4 regions of the Protofrankia sp. Cas3 genome follow, and region 3 is predicted to be linked to each of the others. Evidence: predicted binding sites of a transcription regulator. Region 3 holds the regulator's gene; each other region holds the start of a gene.
The links. Region 3 encodes LexA, which represses DNA repair genes until DNA is damaged. Its sites were predicted from a motif close to CGAACNNNNGTTCG; they were not measured.
Positions count from the first base shown of each region.

Region 1: a site for LexA is predicted at 6,671-6,684, ahead of U9983_RS14360 (HNH endonuclease signature motif containing protein). Genes of this name have one in related genera too.
Region 2: a site for LexA is predicted at 6,202-6,215, ahead of dnaB (replicative DNA helicase). Genes of this name have one in related genera too.
Region 4: a site for LexA is predicted at 4,701-4,714, ahead of U9983_RS12930 (HNH endonuclease signature motif containing protein). Genes of this name have one in related genera too.

Region 1 is NZ_CAUVXP010000068.1:16,031-23,680, reverse strand. It holds gene U9983_RS14385 (phosphotransferase) at 1-812, opposite strand, end outside; gene U9983_RS14380 (hypothetical protein) at 905-1,669, opposite strand; gene U9983_RS14375 (helix-turn-helix transcriptional regulator) at 2,290-3,624, shown strand; gene U9983_RS14370 (2'-5' RNA ligase family protein) at 3,621-4,316, shown strand; gene U9983_RS14365 (ATP-binding protein) at 4,417-6,597, shown strand; gene U9983_RS14360 (HNH endonuclease signature motif containing protein) at 6,789-7,650, shown strand, end outside.
Region 2 is NZ_CAUVXP010000026.1:9,495-17,144, forward strand. It holds gene ilvD (dihydroxy-acid dehydratase) at 1-221, opposite strand, end outside; gene U9983_RS07550 (hypothetical protein) at 408-755, opposite strand; gene U9983_RS07555 (antibiotic biosynthesis monooxygenase family protein) at 752-1,081, opposite strand; gene U9983_RS07560 (hypothetical protein) at 1,272-1,634, opposite strand; gene U9983_RS07565 (hypothetical protein) at 2,554-2,757, shown strand; gene U9983_RS07570 (helix-turn-helix transcriptional regulator) at 2,846-3,724, shown strand; gene U9983_RS07575 (SAM-dependent methyltransferase) at 3,834-4,709, opposite strand; gene dnaB (replicative DNA helicase) at 4,764-6,131, opposite strand; gene rplI (50S ribosomal protein L9) at 6,738-7,184, opposite strand; gene rpsR (30S ribosomal protein S18) at 7,196-7,432, opposite strand; gene U9983_RS07595 (single-stranded DNA-binding protein) at 7,528-7,650, opposite strand, start outside.
Region 3 is NZ_CAUVXP010000001.1:34,459-42,108, reverse strand. It holds partial or broken gene U9983_RS00160 (alpha/beta fold hydrolase) at 1-76, shown strand, start outside; gene hflX (GTPase HflX) at 104-1,555, opposite strand; gene U9983_RS00150 (EAL domain-containing protein) at 1,601-2,488, opposite strand; gene miaA (tRNA (adenosine(37)-N6)-dimethylallyltransferase MiaA) at 2,538-3,467, opposite strand; gene lexA (transcriptional repressor LexA) at 3,470-4,243, opposite strand; gene U9983_RS00135 (LysM peptidoglycan-binding domain-containing protein) at 4,561-4,815, shown strand; gene nrdR (transcriptional regulator NrdR) at 4,925-5,374, shown strand; gene U9983_RS00125 (vitamin B12-dependent ribonucleotide reductase) at 5,444-7,650, shown strand, end outside.
Region 4 is NZ_CAUVXP010000057.1:17,986-25,635, reverse strand. It holds gene dnaJ (molecular chaperone DnaJ) at 1-95, shown strand, start outside; gene U9983_RS12940 (heat shock protein transcriptional repressor HspR) at 92-580, shown strand; gene clpB (ATP-dependent chaperone ClpB) at 755-3,361, shown strand; gene U9983_RS12930 (HNH endonuclease signature motif containing protein) at 3,390-4,679, opposite strand; gene U9983_RS12925 (polysaccharide deacetylase family protein) at 4,864-5,676, shown strand; gene U9983_RS12920 (pseudouridine-5'-phosphate glycosidase) at 5,735-6,661, shown strand; gene U9983_RS12915 (RibD family protein) at 6,654-7,352, shown strand; gene U9983_RS12910 (MMPL family transporter) at 7,495-7,650, shown strand, end outside.

The DNA of each region.
Region 1 (7,650 bases), on a different contig from region 3:
TGTTCGAGGTACCAGGCAACAGCCCACAGCCGGTGCCAGCCCAGCGCCCACATCTCCGGTTGTAGTCCCGCGCGTGGCCGGGACGCCTCCCCGTGCCCTCCTGTCCGGATGTACGCCCAGATCAAGCGTCGCAACGCTGCCGGGTCCACAAGTCCGGTGGTGCCCTGCCAGGACGCGAGGTCGAGTAGCCCCGGGCCGACGAACGCCCGCGCCCAATCCAGCAGCCGCCAGTTCGCCGCCCCGACATGCAGGCTGGTCGGGTGGAACTCGCTGTGACAGAGCCCGAACGGCGGTAGGTCCGTGCCTGCGGACAGCCGGTCCGCCTGCTCCTCGATCGCAGCCAGGACACCATCGAGGTCGACAGCCGTCATCCACCGGCCCCGCGACCACAGCTCGACCAGGCTCTTCAACGCCTGACGCGGCAGTTCGATCAGCCCTGCCCGGTCCAGGACCCGCAGAAAATCCGGGATCTCGGCATCGTGGACGGCGACTGCCGCCTTCGCTCCGTCGGCCGCAGTGGCGACCCGGACCGATTCCCCGAGATCCTCCAACAACATCCCGAGTACTCCCTCGTGAACAATACTGACGACGACACGGGGCACCGGAACACCCTGCACGGCCACGTAACGCAGGACGGCCGCTTCACCGGTGAACGGCTCCCTCGCATACTTGAAGATCACATTTCTGCCATCTGCCAGCCTTACCCGCTCGACCCCGGACAGTGCCCACACCCGCACCACCGATCGGGCGGCCGGGCCGCCAAGCCCCATCTGCGCGGTCAGTTCGTCGAGCAGGACCGCCGCGTCGTTCATTCGTCATCTGTCCTTTCAGGCGCAGCACTCGGGGTACAGACCGGCGACGGTGGAGAGGACCACCACCGTCGCCGGTCTGCACGAACACCAGGTCAGACCGACACCGACCGGGCCGTGACCAGATCGAGGATCGAGGAGATCCAGGTCTGCTTGAACGTCGACAGCTCGACCCGGAAGCGGTCGAGGTCGACCCCGAACGGGACGACCGCGCCTCCGGACATGTTCGCCGACGACTGGCAGCCGTGCACGAGCCTGCCCCCGAGGGCAGCATGGGCCTTCACGGCCTCCACCCGGCGATACTCGTTGAAGAATCCGCCGTGGTAGAGGTCGTCGACCCGCTCGGCGCCGTCCGCATCGAGGTCGTATACAACCCTAGCCGTGGTCGGAAAGAACCACGCCGGGCCGATGTCGGTGATCTCCCCGGTCATCGCCACCCGGTTGAGCGCGGCGAAGGTCGCCGACTCCCGCAGAATCCGGACGTCCTGCGCGCTGACCCCGGACAAGTCCGGATCGTCGAGCCGGTCACCCGAGAACAGGTGGCGGTAGACGCGGTCCGCTGTCCGCAACACCGCTGCCGGGTCCTGCGTGCGCTGCCCGAAAGCACGCACGAACTCCAATGTCTTCTGCTCGACCGTCGCTTCCTCGGTCTCCTCGGCTGACAGCAGCCGCTCGACCACGAGGTCCCAGTCGACCAGCATCCACACCGGCGCCTCGCTGCGCCGGAAGAAATAACGGTCCGGGTCGATCGTCACTCTCGGACCATCCACCGAGATTCCCGGGATGCGCTCCCAGTTCGAGGTGAAGGGTTCGGCCATCTCGACGGTGAACACCTCGGAGTCGGATTTTCTGGCGGGCATCACGTATCGTCCTTTCGGATCATCCTGAATGCGCCGCAGGAACGCAGCGCTTCATGGCCGACGTCAGGTCGGTGCCGAACGGGGACCGAGTCAGCCCGGCCGGCACCGACGTCTTGCCGGCACGGCCCCGACCGGCGGATGCGTGGCCCTCGGATGAAAGCCGCCGGAAAGCCGTGCCAACGGAGTAATCCTCAGCCAGTTCCGATCCCTGACGACAGTGCGCGACGCCATGGCGGCATCCTTGGAAATCCAGTGCGCCGAGCCATGGCGACACGCCCTGGATTTCCGATCCACCACCCCAGACCATCGTCGGCGGACTGCCGTACCACCGGGGTGCACGCCTCTCAGGACGTGATCTAAAAACAAAACATAAAGAACACAGCGGTCCGCCCCATCACGCGAACACCACGGGGCACCACACAAAAACCAAGATGCCGACCTCGACCAGACGCCGACCATACGGGCCGGTCCGTGGCGCAGCCTGCTCCCGGCCATGGACGGCCGTGCTCGCCGGGTGCGTCGTCCACGCGCGACCGCGAAGTCTCGAAGGAGTCCTCCGCGTTGACATATGAAGGCTACGATCGGCTACGAAGAGCGACATCCGGACGAGGTGAGTCAACGTGCGTCATGATCCGTCCACGTTCGTCATCCCGACAGCCTTCTGGGATCGACCCCAGGTCGTCGAGGCACTGACGAAACGGGATGTCTGCGCGGTGTTCCGGCTGGTGCACCAGTACGCCGGGGCGAGCCAGGCCGGCATAGGTATGCGCGTAGGCATGGCGCAGTCCGAGATCAGCAAGTACCTCAACGGCAAGCGGGTCGCTACGGAGTTCGATGTGTTCGAACGCGTCGCCGATGGCCTCGACCTGCCAGACCGTGCTCGCATGCGGTTCGGGCTCGCGCCGCGAACGGAAGCCGGCCGCCAGGCCGTACCGCTGCAACGATCGACTACCGAACCCGACGTATCACGCGAAGATCCGGACTCAGTCGAGGAGATCGGGCAACGGATCGACGCTCTCGGCACGTCCAACGTCAGTCCGGCCGTCCTCGCGCACTTCGACGTGCTGATCTCTGTAATCGCCGACGAGTACGAGATTGCTGGACCGGACGCTCTGGCACCGCGGGTGCTGAAGCAGCGCCGCCGCGTGCAGAGTCTACTTGACGGGCGCCAGCCGCCCCGGCAGCGTGATCGACTGTACGAGATCGCCGGCCGCCTGTCCGGGATGCTCGGATACATGGCGGTCAACACCGGCAGGTTCGGGCTCGCACGCGCCTACTGCCTGGAAGCACTTCAGATCGTCGATCTTCTCGGACAGCGCGACCTCGCCGCGTGGGTTCGCGGTACCCAGAGTCTGTGCGAGTACTACGCCGGCAATTACCAGGCCGCTTTGGAGTTCGCCTGCGAAGGTCGCCGGCTCGCCGCCGGATCGGGGCAGTCGATCCGGCTTGCAGTAAACGGAGAAGCCCGCGCGCTGGGCCGACTCGGCGACCGAGACGGTGTCGGCAAGGCAGTGGGCGAGGCGTTCAAGCTGGCCGAGCGCCACCCGGTACCCGGTGACATGTCGCCCTGCATCTCCTTCGAGCCCTATAGCGTGGCCCGCATCACCGCAAACGCCGCAACCGCGTACGTCTCGCTGGGCGAGCCGGGCCGAGTCCGGGAGTATGCCGACGTGGCGGCCCAGGTCGCCGACCAGTCCCCGTCGATGTGGAGCCGCTGTCTCGTCCGGCTGGACCTGGCGACAGCCTTACTGCTCTCCGAATCCCCCGACCCGGAGCAGGCCGCAACCTTGGGCATCGAGGCTCTGACTACCGCTGCAGGCAACCCGATCGAGTCCATCCGCCGTCGCAGCCGCGAACTCGTCACCCAGACGCAGCCCTGGCGGCAGATCGGCCTGGTGACTGAACTCGCCGAGGCATCCCGCGCGCTCGCTCTCCCACCGGGCGGAAGCCGGTGACCGTCGTACCCACGGCGGATCCTGTCGCTGAGGACTGGCACCGCTTCGCCGCGCTCGACACTCTCACCAACCACTGGGACCGCCCAGGCTGGACACCCGGACGCCGGTCGTATCACTGGATGCTGACCTTCGAGGACGCGGCCGAGCTCTGCGACCTTGCCGCCAGATGCCAGGCCCGGCTACACCTACCTGTCCTCGACCCGGTTCCAGCCGACGGGCTGCACCTCACCCTTCAGCGACTTGCCTTCGCCGACGAGACCACGACCATCGAAGTCGAGAAGGCCGTCAACGAGACGCGACAGCAGCTCTCCGACGTCCAAACTTTCGCCCTGACTGTGGGACCGCTCGCCGGGTCCTCCGGCGCGGTCCGGTTCAGCGTCGTGCCGTGGGAACCCGTCATCGACCTGCGCAATCGGATCATCAACGCCACCGCCGCCACGCTCGGACCAGCCGCGGCCATCGCCAAGCCACGCGGCTTGCGGCCACACGTCGGCATCGCGTACTGCAACAGCCCGACCGACGCACGCCCGATCATCCAGGCAGTCGAGGCGCTTCGGGAGCTACCCCGAGCCGGCGTTCTGATCAAAGCCGTCGCCCTGGTCGAGCTGCGCCGCGAAGGTCGTACATACCGGTGGGAGACCGTGACCCGACTACCCCTGGCAGATCTCCCCCTCGCACCCCCGCGCCGTTGAGGGCGCCGGTTCCCCCGGCGTCAACGGCGTTCATCTGGCCGGTGAAGCGGGCGGCCTCGTCATCGTCATCGACGACCTGCACCGCGCCGACGAGCCGTCGGTGCTGCTGCTGACCTATCTGGCCGGGGAGCTGGCGGACGCCCCCGTGCTCGCCGCCGCCGCCTACCGCGACATCGAGGTCCATCCCGGGGACCCCGTCGCCACAATGCTCGGAACGGTGGCCGACGGTGCCACCACAGTGGTCGTCCCGGTACGGGGACTGGCCGAACACGCCGTGGGCGAAATGATCCGGTCGTTCGGCCTTCGCAACGGCACCGGGGCCGCCGGTACCAGTACCGCCCGAACCTCCGACGAGACGATCGAAGAAGACATCGTGGCGACGATGCACGCCCGGACCAGCGGCAACCCCTTCTTCGTACAGGAGCTGTCCAGGCTGCTGCACGCCGACGGGCATGAAGCCGCCGGCCTGCCCGCGAGCGTCCGGGAGGTGGTGAACCAGCGGATCGCCCGACTACCGGCGCAGTCCCGCCAGGTGCTGCGGGCGGCTGCCGTCCTGGGACGCGACTTCGGCCAACTCCCACTTTCCGCGGTGGTCGGCTGCTCCGAGCTGGCGGCTCTCGCCGCCTTGCAGCCCGCCGCAGCCGTGCAGCTCATCGCGGCCGACCCGGACCAACGCGGTCGGTACCGGTTCAACCACGTACTGGTACAGGAGGCGCTCTACAGCTCGCTCGACGTCATCGAACGGACCAGGCTGCACAGCCACGCGGCCCGAGCGATCGAAGAGCGCTACCGCGACGACGACGCATACCTGGGCGATCTTGCCTACCACGCCTACCACGCATGCCTGGGAATCGGCGCGGACGAGGTCGCCGGCCACGATGATGAGGGCGGGACGGACGCACGCGCGGCGTTCCGGCACACCCTTGCCGCCGGACGGTGGGCCGGCGGGCGGCTGGCCCACGAGGAATCCGCTCGGTGGCTGTCGATGGCGCTCGAGCTCGCCGACCGGTTCGGGCTGGCGGCCGGGTCCGGTTACATCGACCTGCTGACCGAGCTCGGCGAGGCATGGGCGCGGGCCGGCCACCGCGACAGTGCGCGCCGCGCCTGCGACCGCGCTGCCGAGATGGCCGCACGCTGTGGCGCACGCGCACAACTCGCCCGCGCCGCGTTGGGCGCGGGCACCACCGTGGTCACCGCAGGCACCGTCGACTGGGCGTTGGTCTCCCTGCTCACCCACGCCATCAAGGCGAACACCGACAATCACGCACTTCGGGCACGGCTGCTCAGCCGACTGGCGATCGAGCTGTACTGGCATGCGGGTGGTGAACCGGCGCGGGAACGCAGTGCCGAAGCGCTCGAGGTAGCCGGCGTAAGCGGCGACGACGCGGCCCTCGGGGTCGCGTTGCACGCCCGCCAGTTCACCCTGCGGGGAGCGGGCCATCTGACCGAGCGGATTGCGATCGGGCGACGCCTGGTCACCCTCGCGACCCGCGCGGATGATGCGGACCTCGCCAACCCCACCCACGTCTTCCTGGCCGCCGACCTGCTGAGGCGACAGCGTTCGCGGTGCGCTCGGGCATCGCCTGAATCCGCCAGCCGCCGGGGAACGTGTGTACATGGTCTGCCGGCGACGGCAGATGGCCGATCTCCGGGATGTCCGGGCCGGGGCCGCCCGCGCACCATTGCGGCCATGACGACAACCACTAACACGGCCACCACCGACACCAACACCACTCCCGAAGCCAAGCTGCGGGCCCGCCGCGAAGCGATCGTGCGGACGCACATGGAGGCCGAGGGCCGCCACGATGTGGCCGCCACCCTCAACACCTTCGCCGAGGCCAACTACGACGTGGTCGCCCTGGGCGCCCCGACGAACGGGCCGCAAGCGGTCGAGGAGCTACTGACCATGCTGTTCGGCGCGTTCCCCGATTTCGCCGCCGAAGCCCTTTCAATCCACCACGGCGACGACATCGTGTTCGTCGACACCCGGATGACGGGTACCCACCATGGCCCGTGGGCCGGTGTGCCCGCCACCGGCAGACCCATCGACGTGCGCTTGCGGCTGCGTCTTCCACTTCGACGACGACCGGCTTGTCAAGGAGACCGTCTCCTTCGACCACGCGACCCTGCTTGGCCAGATCGGCGTCAGCGGCTGACCCGCGTCCACCGGTCGTCGGTCAAGGACGGCACCAGCAGTCACCTGGCCGGGGTTGGAACATCCAGGAGCACGCCTTGTCCACGCAGAATCGTCGTCGAGCCGCCGAGGTTGCCGCGATGGTGAAGGCGTCTGGGGCGGCCCGACGACGAACCCGGGTCGCTGAGCGGGGTGGAAATGTCGGGATGGCGAGCTAAACTGAACATATGTTCGATACATCCGATGGATGTGCAAGATCTGATGCGTGCCCACCATGTGATGCGTGCGCAGGCCCCGAGCCCATCGCCGCCTTGGACGCGGATGCCTGCCTGACCCTCATGACGACCATCGTGCGGGAGAAGGCCAGGCTGGACGCGGCGCTGATCCGCACGCAGGCCCGGTTCGTCGAGCTGCGGTCCGCGGCCGGGCCGGACCCGGTGTTCAGCGAGTTCGCCGCCAGCGAGATCGCCATCGAGCTGGACCTGTCGTGCAGCGCCGCGGCCGCCCAGCTGAAACTGGCGCACACGATGACCTACCGGCTACCGGCCACCCTGGCCGCTCTGGAAGCCGGTGCGATCGACCTGGGCCGAGCGCGCGCGGTCGCCGACGCCACCGGCTCGCTGTCGCAGGTCCACGCGGCAGCCGTCGAGGAGAAGGTGCTGGCCCGCGGCGGTCGGGCGAGCCACACGCTGTTCCGCCAGGCCCTGCGCCGGGCCGTGCTCGCCGTCGACCCCGATGGCGCCCAGCGGCGCCACGAGAAGCAGCGCCGGGAGCGGCAGGTGCGCATCGGACCCCTCGACGACGGCATGGCCGAACTGTGGGCGTTCCTGCCGGCTGCCGAAGCCCAGGCCGCCTACCAGCACATCGACGCCCTCGCCCGCTGTGCCGGCGCTCCGGACGATCCCCGGAGCATGGATGAACGCCGCGCGGACGTCCTCACCGATCTACTGCTGGGCCGCCATCATGATTACGAACCCGTCCACATCGAGATCGGGGTGATCGTGCCTGCCGACACCCTGCTGGGGCTGACCGACACCCCCGGCGAGCTGGCCGGCTACGGGCCGATCTCCGCAGGGCTCGCCCGCGACCTGGCCTGCGCGGCCAACGCCACCTGGCGGCGGATCCTCACCGACCCCGTCGACGGCAGTCTCCTGGATGTGAGCCGGCGACGGTTCCCCTCAGCCGTGCTCGCCCGTCACG
Region 2 (7,650 bases), on a different contig from region 3:
AACTCCCGCCCCACGCCGCCGGCCTCCGCGATCGCGTCCGACACGATGCGGCCGAGGTCGCGCAGGTGCACATGACCGGGGACGAACTCGGTGAAGCTGTTGGCGATGGCCACGATCGGCTTGCCGAAGTCGCTGTCCGTCATGCCGGTGGCACGCCACAGGGCTCGGGCGCCGGCCATGTTACGACCGTGGGTGGTGGTGCGGGAACGCAGAGCAGGCATCGGGCAGTCCTCGTGGCAATCGATCGACGCGGACGTGGACCGCGCCTGGGTCGGGCACGCTCACAGAGACCTGCCCGTTCACGCCCAGCGTAACGCCCGCCCGAACAGTGTCCGCGCATCAGTACCTGCCGCCAGTACCGGCTCTGCCAGGGCCGGCTCTGCCAGGGCCGGCCGCCGCGGGTGTCCCTACCGAGCGCCGCGACGGCGCAGCCACTCCCGCCGGACCAGCCACACGACGGCGAAGGATGCGGCAGTGCCCAGGAGCGGGAGCACTTCATGGCTGCGTGCGCCCGCCACGAAGTGGACCTGACCGTCGGGCTCCACGGCCCGGGTACTCGTCTGCGTCCCCACCACGAGCAGGAACAGAGCCAGGACGGCGATGATCGCGTAGCCGGTGCGGAACAAAGCGTAGACGCCGACCCGGCGGCGGGGCAGGGCCCCGCGGGACAGGACGGCGGGGACCATCCACCCCAGGAAACCGAAGAAGGTGGCGAACAGCGGCGCGAAGAAGAAGTAGTTGACGAAGGTGCTCACGGCAGGTCGGTCACGTGCTCCACAGTGGGCGGTTGGGCGAAGAAAGGGCCCAGCGCCGCACGCCAGCGGACGAAGCGGTCGGACTCCCGGAAGGTCACCAGGTGCGCGTCGAGGTTCTCCCACTCGACCAGCAGGACGAACCGCGACGGCGACTCCACCCCGCGGGTTATCCGCACCGATCGGCAACCGGGGCAGGATGTGATCTCACCGACAGCCGAGCGGTAGGCATCGGTGAATTTTTCCTCCTCGCCGGGCGTGACGTCGATCTGCGCGATCTCCAGCACGGGCAGGCCGCGCGAGCCGTCAGCGGGGGCGGGGGCAGTCATGAGCGCAAGTCTGGCACGCCCGGTCGACAACCACCGCCATGCCCACCAACTCCGGATACGGGCCAACAAAGATCGCCCGGAAACCGTACCGGTGTCCTGTGGTGCCTACCAGGACCGGCTCCCGGGCGATCTGAGATCTTGCTGCTCGTGCGCCGTTGCCGGTGCGGCCGTTGCCGGCCGCACCGGGTGGCTACTGGTCGGTCTCGGCCGGTCCGCGGTGCCCTGCGCCTTCCCCGCTTCTCAGGTTCCCGCGAGTCGCACTCGATGCGCCCCAGCCACCTCGGAAGAACAGCAGGCCCGTAACCGCGATGTCAGGTGGGACCGGACTTTGCGTCGCATTGAACATCTCGGGGGCTCCCTGCGCGATCGCCGCCAGACCCGCGAAGATGATCGTTGCCATCACCAACCCGCCTGCGATCAACGGACGCCCGCCCACGAGCGCGATGAGGGCCACCACGAAGCCGAGTATCACCAGCGTCCGGGACGGCGGAAGGGTGATCCGCTGCTCGACGTCGGCCACCACCGCCGCCGCGAGAATCAGATTGCTCTTCATCACGCCTCCGTTCGCGACGCGACGCGGACGCCGACAGCGACCCGCTCGGCGGACACCAGGCGGTTACCTGCCTGGAACCCCGCCAGGTAACAGCGAAGGTCTATTGTCAGAACTGGTCCGTTCTCCAACCGGCGCCAACCGGGGTACGGGTCATGCAGTATCAGTTTGGTGGGAGGGTGTTGCCGCACCCTCCCACCGATGACGTCGGGCGGACCCGACATCATCGCTGCTGGTTCCATTATTGGCCTTCCTTTCCGTCTCCTGCTCCCGCAGGTCCGCCGCCGGGTCCTGCCTCCATGCCGGGATGCGCCGCGTGGCGCGTGGCGCGTCGTACCGACGCCAGAGTCAACGAAGAGCGGTCCATCCTGGCCTGGTTGCCATCAGATGAATCCGCCCGCACGAACGCCTCGAACACCCGCGCCTCAAAACAGGCTCTCAGACGCGCAAGGTGTGCTGCCGCCGACCGGTGGCCCTCTCGGACGTACGCCGGCCATGGGACTTCGCCGGCGTACGCAGACCGGCGACCGACCGCGTCGACAGCTGGAATCTGGAGCCGGCAACATCTCGATCATGGCGCCTCTCCTTGAGGAGGGACCGCCCCGCTGCGGCGAGATGACTCCACTATGCAGACCAGAAGGTCACAACGCAAGAACCATTCCGCAAAGATTGGACTATTCCGAATCTATGAACGAACCGGCACGCATCGGTCAGAGCCCGGAGTGATCGTGGAAATTTACCCCCCGGGCACAGTCAGAGTGCCGGTGAGCTGGTTGAATACGGGTCGGCCCCCACGAGGGGCAAGCCATCCGTCGACGCTCCGATCGGCCGGCTCACCCGCACGGCTGACAGCGCGACATGCATAGACGACCCGCTAGATACCGGGTCGTCCTGTCATGTTCATCCCCGACAAGGAGTCGCCGTGACGACCAGCGCACCAGGTACCGTCCTCGCTACGTCTTGCGACTATGCGGGTAGTTGCCCGACTGTGTACCAGGACGGCTCCGACACCGTCGTGGTGCAGGGCTACGTGGTCGACTCCGCCCACGCGGTGGCGGCGGGCGAATCGATGGTCCGTATCCCGGCGGACCTGCTCCGCCAGGCCGCACAGGCGTTGCGGCCCTGACCTACCGGCCACAGGCGCTGCGGTGGTGCGAACGTCATCCGTGATCGCACCGCCGACCTCCCAGATCCGACTCGGAAGGGTGGCTGGCATGAGGAACCTCCCGGACGACGCATCAAGGCGAGCGGACGGGCTGGACCTCGGTGCCGAACTCGCGAGCCTGCGGCACCGGCACCGGCTCAGCGGCCAGGAACTCGCCAGCCGGGCGGGGATGAGCCAGTCCAAAATCTCACGGATAGAAACCGGCACGATCGCACCCGGCCCTGACGACATCGAAGCCATCGTGCGGGCTCTCGGCGAGCCCGACGACGTGGTGCTGCAGTTCCGGCAGGCCGCCGAGCGCATCGGGTCGGGAGCAGCCCCCATCATCGACCCCAGGCCATACATAGGCCGATTTCAGCCCGAGTACCTCGAGCATGAGGCCGCCGCGCTGGTTGTTCGCTTCTTCCAGCCGGCTCTCATTCCCGGTCTGCTCCAGACGAGCGAATACGCCCAGGCAATCATCGTGCGTTTCTGCGAACTGTTCGATATCGACTACCTCGTCGATGGAGCGGATGCGGTCGCCCTACGGATGGAACGACAGAAGATACTGTACGACGAAAAGCGAACTTTCCACTTCGTTCTGTTGGAGTCGGTACTGAGTTATCCGGTGGCGGCACCCGCGGCCATGATTGCTCAAATTGATCGCATCAGGGCGCTCGCGACCAACCGACCGAATATTACCATCGCCTTCATCCCCGATGGGACCGAGCTTGTCGTGCCGCCGTCGGGCAGCATGGAGATATTCGACGAGAACCGCGTGCTGTCCGAGACACCGATGACAATAGTGTCGCACCAGGATCCTGACGAAGTCCAGATCTTACTCCGGATCTTCGCCGAGTTCGCGAGCAAGGCAACCACGGAAATCGACCCGATCCTCGACCGGCATCGCCGGGCCTACATCGAAAAAATCGTCTCCGAGCAACGCTGACACCGGTCGACAACCACCGAATCCCTGTGCCGGACGATGTACTCGGCAATCCGGCCCCGCTGGAAGGGCTGACCGAGGGGCTCCTGTGGGCGGCGGCTGCGTGCTGGGGTCATGGAGTCACGCGCAGGGCTGTGAGAAAGCCACCGTGGGTCGCGTCGGGAATCGGCCTGCAATAGTAAGCGGCGAGTGCGGCGAGTTCGTGGAACTGGGGTTGCCAGCTGTGGCCGCTGAGCCAGCCGGGGGCGTCGGCCCCGAGTCCGCCTTTCCACAGCGCCGTGTACTGCTGCATGGTCGGCATCTGGCGTGTGGTGGCGGTCAGGCTGGCGGCGGCGGTCAGGCTGGCGGCGGCCATGGGGGTGTGCTCGAACGAGAGCTGGCTGCCCGGTGCGGACAGGTCGCTGACGTTGGTGAGCAGTCGTCCCGCTTCGTCGGCGGTGAGGTAAAGGAGCAGCCCTTCGGCCAGCCACGCCGTCGGGCTGGTGGCGTCGAAGCTCGCCTCGGTCAGCGTCGCCGTCCAGTCCTCCCGCAGGTCAGCCGGCACGGTGACCCGCTCGCAGCGTGACACAGCGCTGGAAGCGGCCAGCACCGTGTCTTTGAAGGCCAGCACGTCGGGAAGGTCGAGCTCGAACACGCGGGTGCGCGGCGGCCAGGCAAGCCGCAAGGCCCGGGTGTCCAGGCCCGCGGCCAGCAGCACCACCTGCCGACATCCGGCCGCGGTGGCGGCTGTCAGGTAGTCGTCGAAGAACCGCGTACGGATGACGCCGTGGAGGTGGAACACCGCTCCCAGGGATGCCAGCGGCCCGAGCGCAGCCACCTGCCTCTCGGTCTTCGGCTCGTCGGGAAACGCCCCTGGTGCGGCGTCCACGAACGCCTGCGCATACGGGTCGTCAAACAGCCGGTCGTCCCGCCGGCTCTCGCGGGCGCGGATCATCGCTACTCCGAGCGCGGTCTTCCCCACGCCCCGCAGCGGTCCGCGCGGCTGCAACGGTCACATCCCTTCCCGGTTCGCGGTGCCTGAGCGGCCGACGACGAACCGCGGTCAGCTGGCCATGTCGACGAAACGGGAGTAATGGCCCTGGAAGGCGACGGTGACGGTGCCGGTCGGGCCGTTACGGTGCTTGGCGACGATCAGGTCGGCCTCGCCGGCGCGAGCTGACTCCTTCTCCACCGCATCCTCCCGGTACAGCAGGATCACCGCGTCCGCATCCTGCTCGAGCGATCCTGATTCGCGAAGGTCGGAGATCTGTGGGCGCTTGTCCGCACGCTGTTCCGAGGCACGGTTCAGCTGGGAGATCGCCACCACCGGGACATCCAGCTCCTTGGCGAGCAGTTTCAGTGAACGCGATATCTCGCTGACCTCCTGCTGGCGGCTTTCCGTCCGCTTTGGCGACGACATGAGCTGCAGATAGTCGAGAACAATCATCCGGAGGTCGTTGCGCTGTTTGAGCCGCCGGGCCTTCGCCCGAATCTCCATCATGGTCAGGTGCGGGCTGTCGTCAATGAACAGGGGAGCGTCCGCGACCTCGCCCATCCGGCGGGCAAGACGGGCCCAGTCGTCGTCGGTGAGCCGCCCGGTACGGATGCTCTGCAGGGACACCCGGGCCTCCGCCGACAACAGCCGCATGGTGATCTCCATGCGGCTCATCTCCAGCGAGAAGATCACCGATGTCATCCCGTTACGGATGGACGCAGCCCGAGCAAGATCCAAACCGAGCGTGCTTTTGCCGACAGCGGGCCGAGCCGCAATGATCCACAACTGGCCACCGTGCAGCCCGTTGGTCAGCTCGTCCAGATCATTGAAGCCGGTGGGGACCCCGGTCAGTGACCCGTTGTGCCCCTGGATGGCTTCGATCTCCTCCAGGGCGGGGTTGAGCAACTCGCCGAGCGGGGTGTAGTCCTCACTTGAGCGACGTTCGGTGACCTCGTAGACGGCCGCCTGGGCGCGGTCGACGACCTCGTCCACGTCCTGCGCGGGGCCGAAGGCGAGCTGGACGATGCGGGTACCGGCCTCGGCCAGGCGGCGCAGGACGGCCTTCTCCGCCACGATGCGGGCGTAGTAGCCGGCATTCGCCGCCGTCGGCACGCTTGAGATGAGGGTGTGCAGGTACGCCGGCCCACCCACCCGTTCGAGCAGCTCCCGTCTGGCGAGCTCGGCGGCGACACTGATGACGTCAGCCGGTTCCCCACGGCCGTACAGGTCGCCGATGACGCCGTAGACGGTGGCGTGCGCGGGACGGTAGAAATCGCCCGCGGCGAGTACCTCCACCACGTCGGCAATCGCATCCTTGGACAGCAGCATGCCGCCCAGCGCGCTCTGTTCAGCTGCAAGATCATGTGGTGGAGTGCGGTCGAACTCGACCGACCCGCCCGAACCACCCCGGGCGCGGTCAATGTCGGTCAGTGTCATGACCACCCCCCATAGCGCCTCTTGTCGTGACCGCTTCTCGTGACCGCAGCTTCGACACACATCTAACTATCGAACATATGTTCGACCACCAGAGTGGCTTTGTCAATGTCCGACCGGGCACCCCCCACCGACAGCCGACCCTAAGAGCGCCCGCCACCAGCGGCGCCGACTGTACGGGGGAGCGGCCCGAAGCCCCAAAGAGTTATCCACAGAACCTGTGGATAACAACTGTGGATAAGACCGAACGTCCTGGGGAAAGCATCAGGACAAGTCCCTCGAAGCTGTGGATAACCGATCGGAAAATAGATCGTCCAGGCTGATGTCGCGGTCTGGCAGGCGCCGGCGTCATCCACCGCCTGTGGACGAAAGAAATCCGTGGATCCGATCACCGCTGCCCCCGGACGGCCGGCGACTCACGCTGTGCATGGATCCGACTGCGGACAGAAATACGAAAAGTGACCGCGATGTGGCATCGACCGGCCGGTCCATCGGCCGGTCGGCAACACCGCGGTCACTCATACCGCCCTACAGTCCCGTACCGCCATGCAGTCCCGTACCGCCATGCAGGCCGGACCTTCTCAGGTGGAACCACTCCGGCGGACGTTCTCAGGCGGAGACCACGTCCAGACTGACGGTCGCGACGACGTCCGTGTGCAGGTGCACCGAGACCGTGTGGGCACCCAGTGACTTGATCGGCTTCGGCAGTTCCACCCGCCTGCGGTCCAGATCGGGACCGCCGGCCGCCGCCACCGCTGCCACCACGTCCGCCGCTGTCACGGAGCCGAACAGTCGGCCTTCCTTACCCGCCCGGCTCACCAGCTGGACGGACAGGTTGGAAAGCTGGCCGGCGATCTCCTTTGCATGCCCGAGGTCCCGAACCGCCCGAGCCGACCGGGCCCGGCGGATCTGGGCGATCTGCTTCTCGGCACCCCGGGTCGCCACGATCGCGTACCGACGCGGGATGAGGTAGTTGCGGCCGTACCCACCGGCGACCTCGACCGTGTCACCGGGGCTGCCGAGGCCGGGTACCTCCTGAGTGAGGATCAGCTTCATCGCCAGCCTCCTCAGCGAGCCGTCGAAGTGTAAGGCAGCAGCGCCATCTCGCGACTGTTCTTCACCGCGATCGCCACATCACGCTGATGCTGACTGCAGTTTCCGGTAACCCGCCGGGCGCGGATTTTACCGCGATCGGAGATGAACTTCCGCAGCAGCGAGGTGTCCTTGTAGTCGATGTAGTCGCTCTTGTCCTTGCAGAACGCGCAAACCTTCTTCTTCGGTTTGCGCACGGCCGCCTTGGCCATCGTGCACTCCTATATGTCTGTGGGTTCGACCGCAGGCCCGTTCCATTCGCGCATCCGCAGGCCACACGGGCCACTAGTGGTCCGCTAGCGGACCACTAGAACGGGGGTTCCTCGGAGTAGGCGCCGGCCGGCGCGGACCACGGGTCCTCGACTGCACCGCCGCCGTATCCCGATCCGCCGCCGGCGGGCGCCGGGGCACCGTAGCCGCCAGCCCCGCC
Region 3 (7,650 bases):
GGTCGCACACGGCATCGCCGATGACGCCTGGCCGCCGCATTTGCAGGCGGACATGGCGGCGCGCCTCGGTGCCCGCTACGAAGTGATCCCCGGGGCCGCGCACTCACCTGCGGCCGAGAGTCCCCGGGCCACCGAGGCTGTGTTGATCGATTTCTGGCTGAAACACGGCGAGCGCAGCGGCGAGGCCGACCGGTACCCGGGCCCGCACCTCGGTGCCGTCCGCGGTGTGCCGCAGATCGAGGACCTCGCCGTCGGCGTAGACCCGTGACACCAGATCCCCGCGGGCGAACGGTACGAGCACGCATACCTCCACCGCCGGGTGGGGCACACGTTCGGTCAGCGCCTCCACCAGGGTGGACAGGCCCTCGCCCGTGCGTGCGGACACGAATACCGCGTTCGGGATGCTTCGGCGCAGCCCGGCCAGGACCTCCGGGTCGGCGGTATCGATCTTGTTGACCACGACCAGCTCGGGGACGTCCCAGGCGTCGACGTCGTTGACCACCATGCGGACAGCCGAAATCTGCGACAGCGGATCGGGATGCGAACCGTCGACCACGTGCAGGAGGAGATCGGCGTCCGCGACCTCCTCCAGCGTCGAGCGGAACGCCTCGACGATCTGGTGCGGCAGGTGGCGGACGAAACCGACGGTGTCAGCGAGGGTGAAGGTCCGACCGTCGGGGAGCGTGGCCCGTCGCACCGTCGGGTCCAGCGTGGCGAACAGCGCATCCTCGACGAGTACGCCCGCGCCCGTCAGGCGGTTGAGCAGCGAGGACTTGCCGGCGTTGGTGTAGCCGGCGATCGTGACCGCGGGGACCCCGCTGCGTTGGCGCGACGACCGTTTCGTCGCCCGGATCGTCTTCATGTCGGCGAGCTCGCGGCGGAGCCTGGCCATGCGCGCGCGCAGCCGTCGCCGGTCAGTTTCGATCTTCGTTTCGCCAGGGCCCCGGGTCCCGATCCCACCGCCGGACCGCGACATCGACTCACCCCAGCCACGCAGCCGCGGCAGCATGTACTGCAGCTGGGCAAGCTCGACCTGCGCCTTCCCTTCCCGGGATGTCGCGTGTTGGGCGAAAATGTCCAGGATCAGCGCGGTCCGGTCGATGACCTTGACCTTGACGACGTCCTCCAGCTGGCGCAGCTGGCCGGGAGTCAGTTCACCGTCGCAGACAACGGTGTCGGCGCCGACGGCGGCAACGACCTCGCACAGTTCCCGTGCCTTGCCGGAACCGACGTACGTGGCCGCGTCGGGGGTGTCGCGTCGCTGGACGAGTGCGTCCAGGATGACCGAGCCGGCCGTGTTCGCAAGGGCCGCGAGCTCGGTCATGGAGGTCGCGACGTCCGTTGCGGTCCCGGCGGTCCACACGCCGATGAGGACGACCCGTTCCAGCCTGAGCTGGCGGTACTCGACCTCGGTGACGTCATCCAGTTCGGTCGCCAGACCCGGTACCCGGCGCAGGGCCGCCCGGTCGGCGAGATCGTGTCCCTCACCGGTGGCGTCGAAGAAGTGGTTGCGGACGTGGTCGCGGATGGAGTCCTCAATGGCGGGAAGCGTCATATCGCCCTTCTCTGACGCGGTTGGATGCCGGCGGTCGATCCCTGATCAGCCGGCGCCGGCCGGGGTGCGTATCGGTACGGTGGCGGGGGGGTGGGAGGTGGCGTGGGAGGCGGGACCCGAGCGCGCATGCCGGCGGTCCGGTCGGCCACGGCCGAGCGCGATCATCCGGGCGTCGTCAGTGGGAACAGGCGGGCAGAACAACCGGCCGGCGCCGCGGTCACAGCTCATCGCGGCCAACCTGGACGCGATGACCATGCTGTCAACGCCCTCTGCTGTCACCACCAGCCGACGTCGGTGAGCCAGCGTGATGATCGAGGCCAGTACGGCTTCACCTTCCAGATCCCGCTGCATTGCGTGGAGGAAGCGACCGTCGATCTTCACCATGTCCAGCGGCAGGACGTCAAGAGTCGACATTGAAGCATACCAGGTGCCGAAGCCATCGACGCCGATCGCTGGTCCGAACGAACGTAGGTGGCTCAACAGACGGGGTACCCCGATGTGCGCGAGCCCAAGAGTCTGTTCGGTGAACTCCAACCCGAGGGCTCCCGGTGGCAGCCCGCGGCCAGACACGAGGCCTGCCACCTCGACCGCGAAGTCCGGCCGGGTCAGCTGGTCGGCGGTGACGTTCACCCACAGCCGGGGCGGGCGGATGGTGGTCCCCGATGCCATCTCGTGCCACGTCCGCGCCTCCGCAACGGCAGTTCGAAGCACCCAGCGGCCGACCTGTTCGGACAGGCCTGCGGCTTCGGCGACCGGCATGAACTGCGCCGGGCTCAGCAGGCCACGGTCGGGATGCTGCCAGCGCAGAAACGCCTCCATCGCCGGAACCGACCCGTTGCGCAGGTCCACCTCGGGCTGGTAATGCAGCTGCAACGACCCGTCGTCAAACGCGGCACACAGGGCCGGGACGAGGTTCAGCTCGAGCGCGGTCACAGATGTCTCCAGACGCCGGGATGAACGGGTCGCCGGTACCCATCGCCCGTCAGGCTGAGCGGACCATGCCCGCCACCTGCTCGACGTCAGGACGGTCCAGCCAAATTATGCGGGGATCGCGGCGAAACCACGACCGTTGTCGGCGGACGAATCGGCGCGTCGCGGCAATTGTTGCAAGTCGGGCGGATTCGTCTGATTCGATCGTGCCATCCAGCCAGGCCAGAACCTGGGCGTAACCCAGCGCCCGCGAAGCGGTGCATCCGCTCCGGAGCCCCATGTCGGCGAGCGTCCGGACCTCCTCGACCATGCCGGCAGCCCACATCTCCGCCACGCGGTCGGCGACCCGGGCGTCGAGCTGGGGATGATCGAGACCGATCTGAACAACGTCATAGACCGCGCGGTGCTCCGGTAGGGAGGCGGTGAAGCCGCCGGTGAGCTCCACCACTTCCAGCGCGCGCACGATGCGACGACCGTTGCCGACCAGTATGGCCGCAGCTGCCTGCGGCGCGCGTGCGGTCAGGTCGGCGTGTAACGCGGCAGCCCCACGTTCGGACAGCTCCCGTTCAAGGCGTGCTCGCACCGCCGGGTCGGTGCCGGGAAACCTGAGGTCGTCGATGACAGCCCTGATATAGAGCCCGGAGCCGCCGACGAGTACCGGGGTCCGACCGGCAAGCAGAAGATTGTCGATGACTGTTCGTGCCCTTGCCTGGTACGACGCCACGTCGGCGGTGTGGGTGACGTCCCAGACGTCAAGCAGATGGTGCGGGATGCCCTTGCGATCCCGTGGCGGCACTTTGGCTGTGCCGATGTCCATGCCGCGGTAGAGCTGCATGGAGTCGGCATTGACGATCTCACCGCCGAGGGTGGCGGCGAGATCGATCGCGAGCTCGCTCTTGCCGGCCGCGGTCGGACCGACGACCGCCACCACTCGCCCGGCCTGCTTGCGGTCGGCCCTGTCCCGGTCGGCACAACCATCCATGTTCAGACCCGGCGTAGTACCGCGACGATCCGACCGAGGATCGACGCTTCGTCGCCCGGAATTTCGGCATAGGCCGGGTTCTGCGGCTGGAGCCATGCGTGGCCGTCACGGTGACGCAACGTCTTGACCGTTGCCTCGCCGTCGATCATCGCGGCGACTATCTCGCCGTTGTCCGCGACCGGCTGCTGGCGGACGACCACCCAGTCCCCGTCGCAGATCGCGGCATTGACCATGGAGTCTCCGACAACTCTCAGCATGAACAGCGTGCCCTCGCCGACGATCTCACGGGGAAGGGGGAAGATGTCCTCCACCGCCTGCTCGGCAAGGATCGGCCCACCCGCCGCGATACGACCGAGGACGGGCACGTAGGCCGCTTCACGGCGGGCTTCCGGCGCGGCGGTGGACTCCCCGGTGCCGGCCGTCAGGGCCAGTGGCGGCCCGAGGTGAAGGCTGTCGCGTGCCGTCGGCCGTACCGGCGCGTCCGCTGAGAGCACTTCCATGGCCCGCGGACGGTGGGGGTCACGGCGCAGGAAGCCCTTCTCCTCCAGCATCTTGAGCTGATGCGCGACGCTGCTCGTGCTGGTGAGCCCGACCGCTTCGCCGATCTCGCGGACACTGGGCGGATATCCGCGGCGTTCGACGGCATTGCGGATCACCTCCAACACCTTGCGTTGGCGGGGGGTCAGGCCCGACGCGTCCGCCGGCCCATCCGGCAGGTCGCGCACGGTACCGCGCGGTGGCCGGCCACGTCGGGTGCGGTTGGGGTCGGTGGTCATACCTGCCGTTCTCCTTCGTTTTGCGGTCGTGACAGACTCCGCTCCCGGTAGACCTGGTGTTTTCGCCAGGAACCGGAGCCGGTGGCCACGACCGACATCTCATCGGTACGACCGTAACCGCAGCGACCGGATTTTTCAAACGTCTGTTCGAGCGTGTCATGGCGATTCTGTCGGAGTCATGAGGTACAAACTCGATCAGACGTTCGATCGAACGACTGTTCGTAGTTCGTGATCTCAAGGGGTGAAGGGGTGTGTTGAAGGGGTGCGTGGTGGAGCGGCCGGCGCTGCCTCCACTGAGATTGACCCGGCGAGGCCGGATGGTCCTGGTTGCTCTCGTCGCGATTGCCTTCTGTCTGATCTTGTCCCTCGCGCGGGTCGCATCGTTGGCCGAACCGCGCGGCGGTGCGGGTTCCAGTCGTGTTCACGTGGTCCGGTCCGGTGAGACCTTATGGGGCATAGCGCGTGCGCTGGCTCCTGAGGGTGACACTCGGGTGATCGTGGCGCGGCTGGCCGGTATGAATCAGCTTGCCACCACCGATCTTGTTCCCGGGCAGGCGCTTCGCCTGCCGTGACCGTCGGACGCGCCGACGGTTTGCCAGTTCATGGTGGTGAGCCCTATGGTTGACCACAACATGTGGTAGTTGTGGAGTTGTAAGTCATCAAGATCTTGGGGGATCGTCCGTGCGATGCCCGTTCTGTCGACACCCGGACAGCAGGGTTGTCGACAGCCGCGAGGCTGAGGAAGGTGCCGCGATCCGCCGTAGGCGATCATGTTCGTCCTGCGGCCGTCGGTTCACGACGATCGAGGAGGCATCGCTGAGGGTGATTAAACGCAGCGGCGTGGCCGAGCCGTTCAGCCGCGCGAAGGTGGTCGCGGGTGTGCGCCGGGCATGTCAGGGCCGACCGGTCGAGGCCGATGCGCTGGCCCAGCTCGCTCAGCTGGTCGAGGACAGGTTGCGTGCGTCGGGAGCGGCCGAGATTCCCTCGGACGAGATCGGCCGGGCGATTCTCGGCCCACTGCAAGTTCTTGACGAGGTCGCTTACCTGAGGTTCGCCTCGGTGTATCTGGCCTTCGAGTCCCTGGCGGACTTCGAGACCGCGATCGCGGGCCTTCGGGCGCAGGCCAGATAGTTCACGGGTCGGCGAGTTGTCGTCCATGCCGTACCCGCCAGACGCCGTACCCGCCAGACGAGGAGCGCCATGACCGAGACCCGTGGCACGAAGTCGAGCCGGCCCGCTGGTAAGACCAGCGGCCTGACGGTCGGACGTGTCCACACGTCGCCCGGCGTGCATCCCTACGACGAGGTCACCTGGGAGCTGCGGGACGTCGTCATGACCAACTGGCGGGACGGTTCGGTCAACTTCGAGCAGCGCGGGGTGGAGTTCCCCGACTTCTGGTCGGTGAACGCCACGAACATCGTCACGAGCAAGTACTTCCGTGGTGCGTTGGGCAGCGCCACCCGCGAATGGTCCCTGCGCCAGCTCATCGACCGGGTCGTGCGCACCTACGCGGCGGCCGGGTTGGAGAACGGGTACTTCGCCTCGGAGGCCGACGCCGAGGTCTTCGAGCATGAACTGGCGTGGATGCTGCTGCACCAGGTCTTCAGCTTCAACAGTCCCGTGTGGTTCAACGTGGGCACCGCGGCGCCGCAACAGGTCTCAGCCTGTTTCATCCTCGCGGTCGACGACACGATGGAGTCGATTCTCAACTGGTACCGGGAAGAGGGTCTGATTTTCAAGGGCGGGTCGGGTGCCGGGCTGAACCTGTCGCGCATCCGCTCGTCCAAGGAACTGTTGTCCTCGGGCGGCACCGCGTCCGGACCGGTGAGTTTCATGCGCGGAGCCGACGCCTCGGCTGGGACGATCAAGTCGGGTGGTGCGACCCGACGGGCCGCGAAGATGGTTGTGCTCGACGTCGACCATCCAGACATCGTCGACTTCGTCGAGAGCAAGGCACGTGAGGAAAGCAAGATCCGGGCATTGCGGGATGCCGGCTTCGACATGGATCTCGGCGGCCGCGACATCGTCTCGGTGCAGTACCAGAACGCCAACAACTCGGTCCGGGTGACGGACGAGTTCATGCGGGCGGTCGTCGACGACACCGACTTCCACCTGCGGGCCCGGATCGACGGACGGATCATCGAGACCGTCCCGGCGCGGTCGCTGTTCCATACGATCGCGCACGCCGCGTGGGACTGCGCGGATCCGGGGATCCAGTACGACGACACGATCAATGACTGGCACACCTGCCCGGACTCCGGCCGGATCAGTGCCAGCAACCCGTGCAGTGAGTACGTGCACCTGGACAACTCCAGTTGCAACCTGGCCTCGCTGAACCTGATGCGGTTCCTGCGCGACGATTTGACCTTCGACGGTGAGGCGTTCATCGCCGCCATCGAGCTGGTCATCACCGCGATGGACATCTCGATCTGTTTCGCTGACTTCCCGACCCCGGAGATCACCCGGGTGACCCGGACGTTCCGCCAGCTCGGGATCGGCTACGCCAACCTCGGCGCGCTTCTCATGGCGACGGGACGCGCGTACGACTCCGAGGGAGGCCGGGCGATGGCGGCCGCGATCACCGCGCTGATGACGGCCGTGGCCTACCGACGCTCCGCGCAGCTCGCCGGCACGGTCGGGGCCTACGACGGTTTCGCGGCCAACGCCCACGCCCATCGCCGGGTGATCCGTAAGCACGCGGCCGCGGCCGACACGGTCCGCACGGTCGGAGCGGACGATGCCCGGATACTCGCCCTGGCCGCCAGCGAATGGGCCCGCGGGCACGCCGTGGGCGAGAAGCACGGGTGGCGCAATGCGCAGGTCAGTCTGCTCGCCCCGACCGGCACGATCGGGTTGGCGATGGACTGCGACACCACCGGCATCGAACCCGACCTCGCACTGGTGAAGATGAAGAAGATGGTGGGCGGATCCAGCATGCGGATCGTCAACCAGACGGTTCCCGCCGCACTGCGGGCGCTTGGCTACACCGACGAGACGGTTGAGGCGATCGTCGAGTACGTAGCCGAGCACGGCCATGTCCTCGACGCGCCGGGCCTGCGTCATGAGCATTACGAGGTCTTCGACTGCGCGATCGGCGAACGGGCGATCAGCCCGATGGGACACATCCGGATGATGGCGGCAGTCCAGCCATTCCTGTCCGGAGCCATTTCGAAGACCGTCAACATGCCGGCGGCTGCGACCGTCGAGGATGTCAAGGGGATCTATCTGGAGGGTTGGCGGCTCGGGCTGAAGGCGCTGGCCATCTACCGCGACAACTGCAAGGTCGGCCAGCCGCTGTCCGACCTGCGTGGCGCGCGGAGGTCCGCGGGTGCCGCCGCGGGCCTCGACTCCGCGGCCGCGGGCACAGCCGGCACAGCGCAGGAAGAGTACCGGCCCGTCCGCCGTCG
Region 4 (7,650 bases), on a different contig from region 3:
CCCCCAAGGCCCGCACCGCGCTACAGGAGTTCGCGCACGCCCATCCCGAAGATCCACGCACGTCGCTGATGGCACAGATGGAGGGCCGGCCATGAAACCACGGCCGAGCCGAACGGCCGATCCGCCGCTCCCACCGAACGGTCTGCCTGCGGCACCCCGGCCCGGCCCCGGGCCGGCGCACGACGACGACACTCCCGTGTATGTGATCTCCATTGCCGCGCAGCTGGCCGGCATGCACCCGCAGACGCTGCGGGCCTACGACCGGCTGGGGCTGGTGACTCCGGGTCGCACATCCGGACGCGGCCGGCGATACTCCGTCCGGGATGTGGCGCTGCTGCGGGAGGTACAACGGCTGTCCCAGGAGGAGGGGGTCAACCTTGCGGGGATCCGCCGGATCCTGGAGCTGGGCAGCCAGGTGATGATCCTACAGGCGCAGGTCCGCCAACTTACCGAGGAGCTGGCGCTGGCCCGCGCCGACGCCGAACGCCGGGTGGCCGAGGCGCACAAGAGCCACCGGCGGGATCTTGTTCCGGTCGACCGCGGTGCGATCGTGGTCTGGCGACCCGGCCCGCGTCGTTAGACCACCTGCGCCCAGCCACCTGCGCCCAGGCACGACAAACCCAGGCACGACAGCGCCGCGCCCGCTGCTGCTGGACCCGACTGCCTTGCGAGACCCAATCTTAAGCCGGAACGACTCAACTATTCTGAGCGTTAATGAAGATGGAATCAACTAAACGATCATTCTAGGACTCCCATGAACGTGGACCGGCTCACCGCTCGCTCCCAGGAAGCACTCTCCTCCGCAGTCAGCCGCGCTACCGGCGACGGCTCACCGCTCGTCGACCCGCTACATCTACTCGTAGCCGTCCTGAGTCAGTCGGGCGGGGTCGCAGTCGACCTCCTTGACGTCACCGGGGCCCCGCTTGCCCAGGTACGCGCCCGTGCCGAGGCCGCGGTCAGCCGGCTGCCGCACGCCACCGGCGCCAGCGTCTCCCCACCTCAGCTGTCCCGGCAGCTCATCACCGTCCTGGACAACGCCGAGCGGCAGGCGAACCGGCTCGGCGACGAGTACACCTCAGTGGAGCACCTGTTGGTCGCGCTCGCAGAGGAGGGCGGCGAGGCGGCGCGGGTGCTCACCGAGTTCGGCGCAACCGCTGAAACCCTGCGTGGCGCCTTCGAAACCGTCCGCGGTGGTGTCCACCGGGTGACCAGCCGCGATCCCGAGGACTCCTACCGGGCGTTGGAGAAGTTCTCCGTCGACCTCACCGAGCAGGCTCGAGCCGGCAAGCTCGATCCGGTCATCGGCCGCGACGCCGAGATTCGGCGGGTTGTGCAGGTCCTGTCGAGACGGACGAAGAACAACCCCGTCCTCATCGGCGAGCCCGGCGTCGGCAAGACCGCGATCGTCGAAGGGCTCGCACTGCGGGTCGTCGCCGGTGACGTTCCAGAGTCCCTGCGCGACCGCCGCATCGTGTCGCTCGACCTCGGGTCGATGGTGGCCGGGTCGAAACTGCGCGGTGAATTCGAGGAACGGCTACGGGCCGTCCTCAACGAAATCCGGTCCGCCGAAGGTCGGCTCATCACGTTCATCGACGAGCTGCACACGGTGGTCGGTGCCGGCGCCGCCGAAGGTGCCATGGACGCGGGCAACATGCTCAAGCCCATGCTCGCCCGCGGCGAGCTGCGAATGATCGGCGCAACAACCCTCAACGAGTACCGCACCCGCATCGAGAAGGACCCGGCCCTGGAGCGCCGATTCCAGCCGGTACTGGTCGGCGAGCCCTCGGCCGAGGACACCATCGGTATCCTGCGCGGGCTCAAAGAGCGGTACGAGGTGCACCACGGCGTGCGCATCACCGATGCGGCCCTCGTCGCCGCGGCCACCCTCTCCGACCGGTACGTCAGCGGGCGGTTCCTGCCCGACAAGGCAATCGACCTGGTGGACGAGGCCGCATCCCGCCTCCGGATGGAGATCGACAGCCGACCCGTGGCCATCGACGAGCTGGAACGGGCCGTACGGCGTCTGGAGATCGAGGAGATGGCGCTGTCCAAGGAGAGCGACGACGCGTCGAAGGAGCGCCTGGGCCGCCTCCAACGCGAGCGGGTCGACAAGCGGGCGGAGCTGACAAGCCTCACCGCCAGGTGGCAGGCGGAGAAGAGTTCCATCGTCGAGGTGCAGAAGGTCAAGGAGGAGCTGGAGAACGCCAAGCGCGCCGTCGAGGTCGCCGAACGGGATCTTGACCTGGCCAAGGCCGGCGAGCTGCGTTACGGCATGATCCCGATGCTGGAGAAGCGGCTCGCGGCGGCAACCGACGCGCTACCCGGCCCAGACGAGCCCGGCGGCGCGATGCTGAAGGAGGAGGTCGGCCCGGACGACGTCGCCGAGGTTGTCGCATCCTGGACCGGCATTCCCGCCGGCCGGCTCCTGGAGGGTGAGAGCGCCAAACTGCTCCGCATGGAGGACGAACTGCACGCCCGCGTGATCGGGCAGCATGCCGCGGTAGGTGCTGTCTCCGACGCCGTGCGCCGCGCTCGCGCCGGCATCTCCGACCCGGATCGGCCGACCGGCTCGTTCCTCTTCCTTGGTCCCACCGGCGTCGGGAAAACCGAGCTGGCGAGAGCACTCGCCGACTTCCTGTTCGACGACGAACGGGCCGTGGTGCGCATCGACATGAGCGAATATGCCGAGAAACACTCGGTGGCCAGGCTCATCGGCGCGCCGCCCGGCTATATCGGGTTCGAGTCCGGCGGGCAGCTCACCGAGGCCATCCGCCGGCGTCCGTACAGCGTGATCCTGCTGGACGAGGTCGAGAAGGCGCATCCCGACGTCTTCGACATTCTGCTGCAGGTGCTCGACGACGGACGCCTCACCGACGGTCAGGGCAGAACGGTCGACTTCCGCAGCACGATCGTGGTAATGACGTCCAACCTCGGGTCGCAGTTCATCGCGGACCCGACCCTGTCACCCCAGGTGCGACGCGACTCGGTGATGGTCATCGTCCGGGAGGCGTTCAAGCCCGAGTTCCTCAACCGACTTGACGACGTTCTGGTCTTCGATCAGCTGGCCAAAGAAGATCTCGCCCGCATCGTCGACCTCCAGCTCGACCGGCTGCGGGCTCGGCTCACCGACCGGCGCATCACGCTCACAGTCACGGACTCAGCGCGGGCCTGGCTCGCCGACGCCGGCTTTGATCCGGTCTTCGGGGCACGCCCGCTGCGCCGGCTGGTGCAGACCTCGATCGGCGACTCGCTCGCCCGGGAGCTGCTCGCCGGCATCGTGCGGGACGGCGACGAAGTCGTCGTGGAGGTCGACCCGGACCGACCCGGCCTCCGTGTTCAACCGGCCGTCCGCGCGGCGTGACCCAGCCGGGTTCACCACGATGGGTTCGTCACGATGGCCCGACAGTGGCCGTGCGGATCCGCCAGTTGCCGGTGTCATCGCGGTGGAGGATCTCGCCATCCTCATGGAGCCTACGGTGATGTCGCCCGCACTGGAGGACGAGGTTGGCGAGGTCGGTGGGTCCCCCATCAATCCAGTGCACGAGATGATGGCTGTCGCAGAAAGAGGGTGGACGATCGCATCCCGGATAGACGCATCCACCGTCGCGGAGCTCCAGCGCACGGTACTGCGCTGGAGAAACAGTAGGAGTGGCTCGGCCCAGCTCCAGAATCTCGCTGTCACCCCAGGTCAACAGCCGGGTCACCCGCGCGTCGCAGGCCAGTCTCCGGACGGCGGCGTGACCGATGAGCCCGCCACCGGCGAAGCCCGCCCGGGCGGTGAACCCGGCGGGGAGCTCCCCACCGGGTTCCGTTGTGGGCTCGCGTCCCTGCGATCGCGCCGCAGCGGGTCCGACCCAGTCGACGCCCGGTTGCCCCGGCGGCGGTACCAGCGTCGCGACATCGACCACTGCGGTCAGCTGGGGACGATGTCCATGCACCTGGGAAAGATCTGCCTGGCCCAGGTAATGCCTGGCGATTTCGATCAGGGCATCCGCCCGCCGCTGCGCCTTTGACCGGTCATCGCCCACTGTGGGTGCGCCTCCCATCGCCGCGTCCAACGCCGCGGTGACGGTCTCTCCACCCTCGGCGTCGAACTGTGCATCCAGGAACACCTTGCCTTCAACCGAGGATGAAACGATCAATCCACGGGCCCGATGTGCCCTGTCACGGTCTCTGTCCGCGCCGTCAGGATCAGAGGCCTGCGCCCAGTAACGCACGACCCGCCCCAACGTCGCCGGGTCCGTCCCCCGAGCCGCAAATGTGAACATCCCATGGGATTTGATCGCCGCCTCCCGACGTTGTGGCGTCACCGCCGAGGTCACCGCACGAACATGGGCGAAGGACACATCACCCTCGCGGAACGCGGCCGTCAGTTCTGGTAACACCGCCAGCTCCCGACTCGCGCGCAGCACTGCCGACCCTGCGGACCGCGACACCCCGCAACGGGAGCGCAGCCACGCCTGCACGGACAGGAAACCCTCGAGCTGCCACCACCGCGACGTGTCCAGACGATCGATCGAGCGCACCCACAATGCCTCCAAGGCGTTGGTGAACCGACGCAACTCCATGACAAACTCCGCCACGTCCTGTGCTGACAATTCCGACGGATCGAACCCGGCCGCCATGCCCCGCAGCCCGGGTAGGTCAGCCAACCCACTGCCGGTCATACTGCCGGTCATACCGCCACCCCCACCGAAAGTCGAACTTATGTTCGAAGTGTAGCTGACGATTCGGCCACGATCAACCCGTCGACGACATGCCGAACCCGCGCTCGTGATCCGGCGCAGCGCTGTGGCGCCAGGTTGTGGACGCATGGCTGTGGACGCAAGGCTGTGATGCGGGTAGCGGCGCTAGAGTGTGCCGGTGTGTATTCCCGGTCGGCCGACCCGTCGCATCCTGATGGCCGGGGCCGCCGTGACTCTCATGGGATGCTCGGCGACCGCAGGCAACGCCGGTCGAGCCGGAGCCCAACCCGAGGCAGGCGCACCCTCGCCCGCGCCGGCGGCACCCGCAGCCGCCTCCCAACCGGCGCAACCGTCGGCAACCGCGTTGACGCCGACCGCGGCGGGCGGGCCCGCAACCGAACTGATGCGCGCGAGTTCAGGACGCCCGGAGGTGGCCCTGACATTCCACACCAACGGTGACATCGCCCTGGTCGACGGGCTCCTTGCCGCCGTGGCACAGGCACGTGTGCCGATTACCTGCATGTTCGTGTGCAACTGGCTGGAGCGGTATCCGGACTACGCCCGTCGCGTCAGAGACGGCGGGCACGAGATCGGGAACCACACGTACACCCATCTCGCCGATCTCGACCGGCAGAGCGTTTCCGTGGTGCGCACGGAGGTGGAGCGCTCGCAAGAAATCATGGACCGGGTGACCGGCGGACCGGGGGACTACTTCCGGCCGTCGGCGATGCACCACAGCACCCCGGCGGTACTCGCCGAGGCCGGCCGCGCCGGTTACGCACACTGTCTGTCCTACGATGTGGATCCCCTCGACTACACCGACCCCGGTGCCGACGCTGTGGTCACGCGCACACTGGCAACGGTCCAACCCGGCTCGGTGATAAGCCTGCACTTCGGGCATGCCGGTACAATTCCGGCCCTGCCACGGATCGTCGCCGGCCTGCAGCAAAAAGGGCTCCGTCCGGTGACAGTCCGCGAACTGTTCGCCTGACCCCGTCGGGCTACAGCAACCGATGACGCCGACGAGCCGGTACGAGTAATGTCGGCCGGTGCGAGGGCTGGCGATTGCCGACGAGGTCCGGGTGGCGCTGGCTGCGGGACGCCCGGTGGTCGCGCTCGAGTCGACCTTGATCGCCCACGGGCTACCCCGTCCGCGCAATCGCGAGGTCGCAGCTGAGCTGGAAGCCCTGCTGCGCGCCCGTGGGGTGACCCCGGCGACGATTGCCGTCATTGCCGGGACGCCCACGATCGGTCTGGACGCGAGCGCGCTCTCGATGATCGCGGATGCGCCTGACGTTGCGAAACTGTCCGTCCGCGATCTCCCGGTCGCCTGCGCACTGCGCCGCACCGGCGCGACCACGGTCGCCTCCACATCGCTGCTCGCCGCCCGCGCCGGCATCCGCGTGTTCGCCACCGGTGGGCTCGGCGGGGTGCACCGCGGCTGGGCCGACAGCGCCGACGAATCCGCGGACCTGGTCACGCTGGCCCGCACCCCGATCACTGTGGTCTGCGCGGGGGTGAAGTCGATCCTGGATGTCGGCGCCACCCTCGAGCGGCTCGAAACCCTCGGCGTGACCCTGCTCGGCTGGCGGACGGACATCTTCCCCGGGTTCTACCGGTCACGCACTGGATTCACGCTCGACTGGCGGGTGGACGCAGCGCACCAGGTCGCGTCCGTCATGGCGGATGCGGACGCCCTCGGCCTGCGCTCGGCCGTGATCGTTGCCAACCCGGTGCCTGAGACCGAGCAGCTCGACCATGACCTGCACGACCGCGTTCTGGCCGAGGCGCTGGCGGCGGCGGCCCGCCGCGACATACGCGGGAAGGCCGTCACACCGTTCCTGCTAGAGACCTTCCACCGCGAAACCGCTGGTGCCAGCCTGGCGACGAACATCGCGGTCGTCCGCAACAACGTCACCGTCGCCGCCGACATCGCCACCGCCTGGTCCGCCGAAGTCGGAGTCCCGCGTGGCTGAACGCCCGTACGTCCTGCTGTCGGTCGCCATGTCCGTGGACGGCTACATCGACGACGCCACCGACCGACGCCTGCTGGTGTCCAACGACGCCGACTTCGACCGGGTCGACGAGGTCCGTGCCGGTGTCGACGCCATCCTGGTAGGCGCGAACACCGTCCGTCGTGACAACCCCCGGCTGATGGTCCGGTCGACGACCCGCCGCGAGGAGCGGACGGCCCGCGGCCTGCCGGAGAGCCCAATTAAGATCACTATCACCAGCCGCGGCGAGCTCGACCCGACAGCAGCCTTCTTCACCGAGGGGACGATCGAGAAAATCGTCTACGCTGCCAGCCCCGCGGCGGCCCGGGCCCGGGAGCGCCTCGCCGACGTGGCATCCATCGTGGACGCCGGGGACCCACTCGACCTGACCGTCGTCCTGGCCGACCTCGCCGCCCATGGCGTGCGCCGGCTGATGGTCGAAGGCGGCGGCACGGTCCACACCCGGTTCCTCACCGCCGGGCTCGCGGACGAGATCCACCTGGTGATCGCGCCGTTCTTCGTCGGCGACCCGGCCGCGCCCCGCTTCGTCGGCAACGGCACGTTCCCGCACCATCCGGGCCACCGGATGGAGCTAGCCGAGGTCCGCCGGATCGGCGACGTGGTCCTGCTGCGCTACCTGCTCGGCCCGCCCGCCGGGACGACCCCGGTGTGAAGCGTCCGGCCGGCACGCCCATGCCCTTGCCTACGGAAGCTGCTGCCCACAGGAAGCGGAGGCCGCCGTATCACTACCGCGTGACGTGGCCTTACTGCGACCATCGGTGTCTGGGACCGGAGGCTGGACGCGGAGGGCGCTGGTGGCGAAAGCCTGGAAGATCGCGGCAAGGCCGGCCCGGCCGCGACTCACGTGGGTGACCCTCCTGCTATGGATCATCATAGCGGTCGTCGCCACCCCACTCGCCGGCAGGCTGACCGGCGCGCAGACGAACGACGCCTCAGCCTTCCTGCCCACC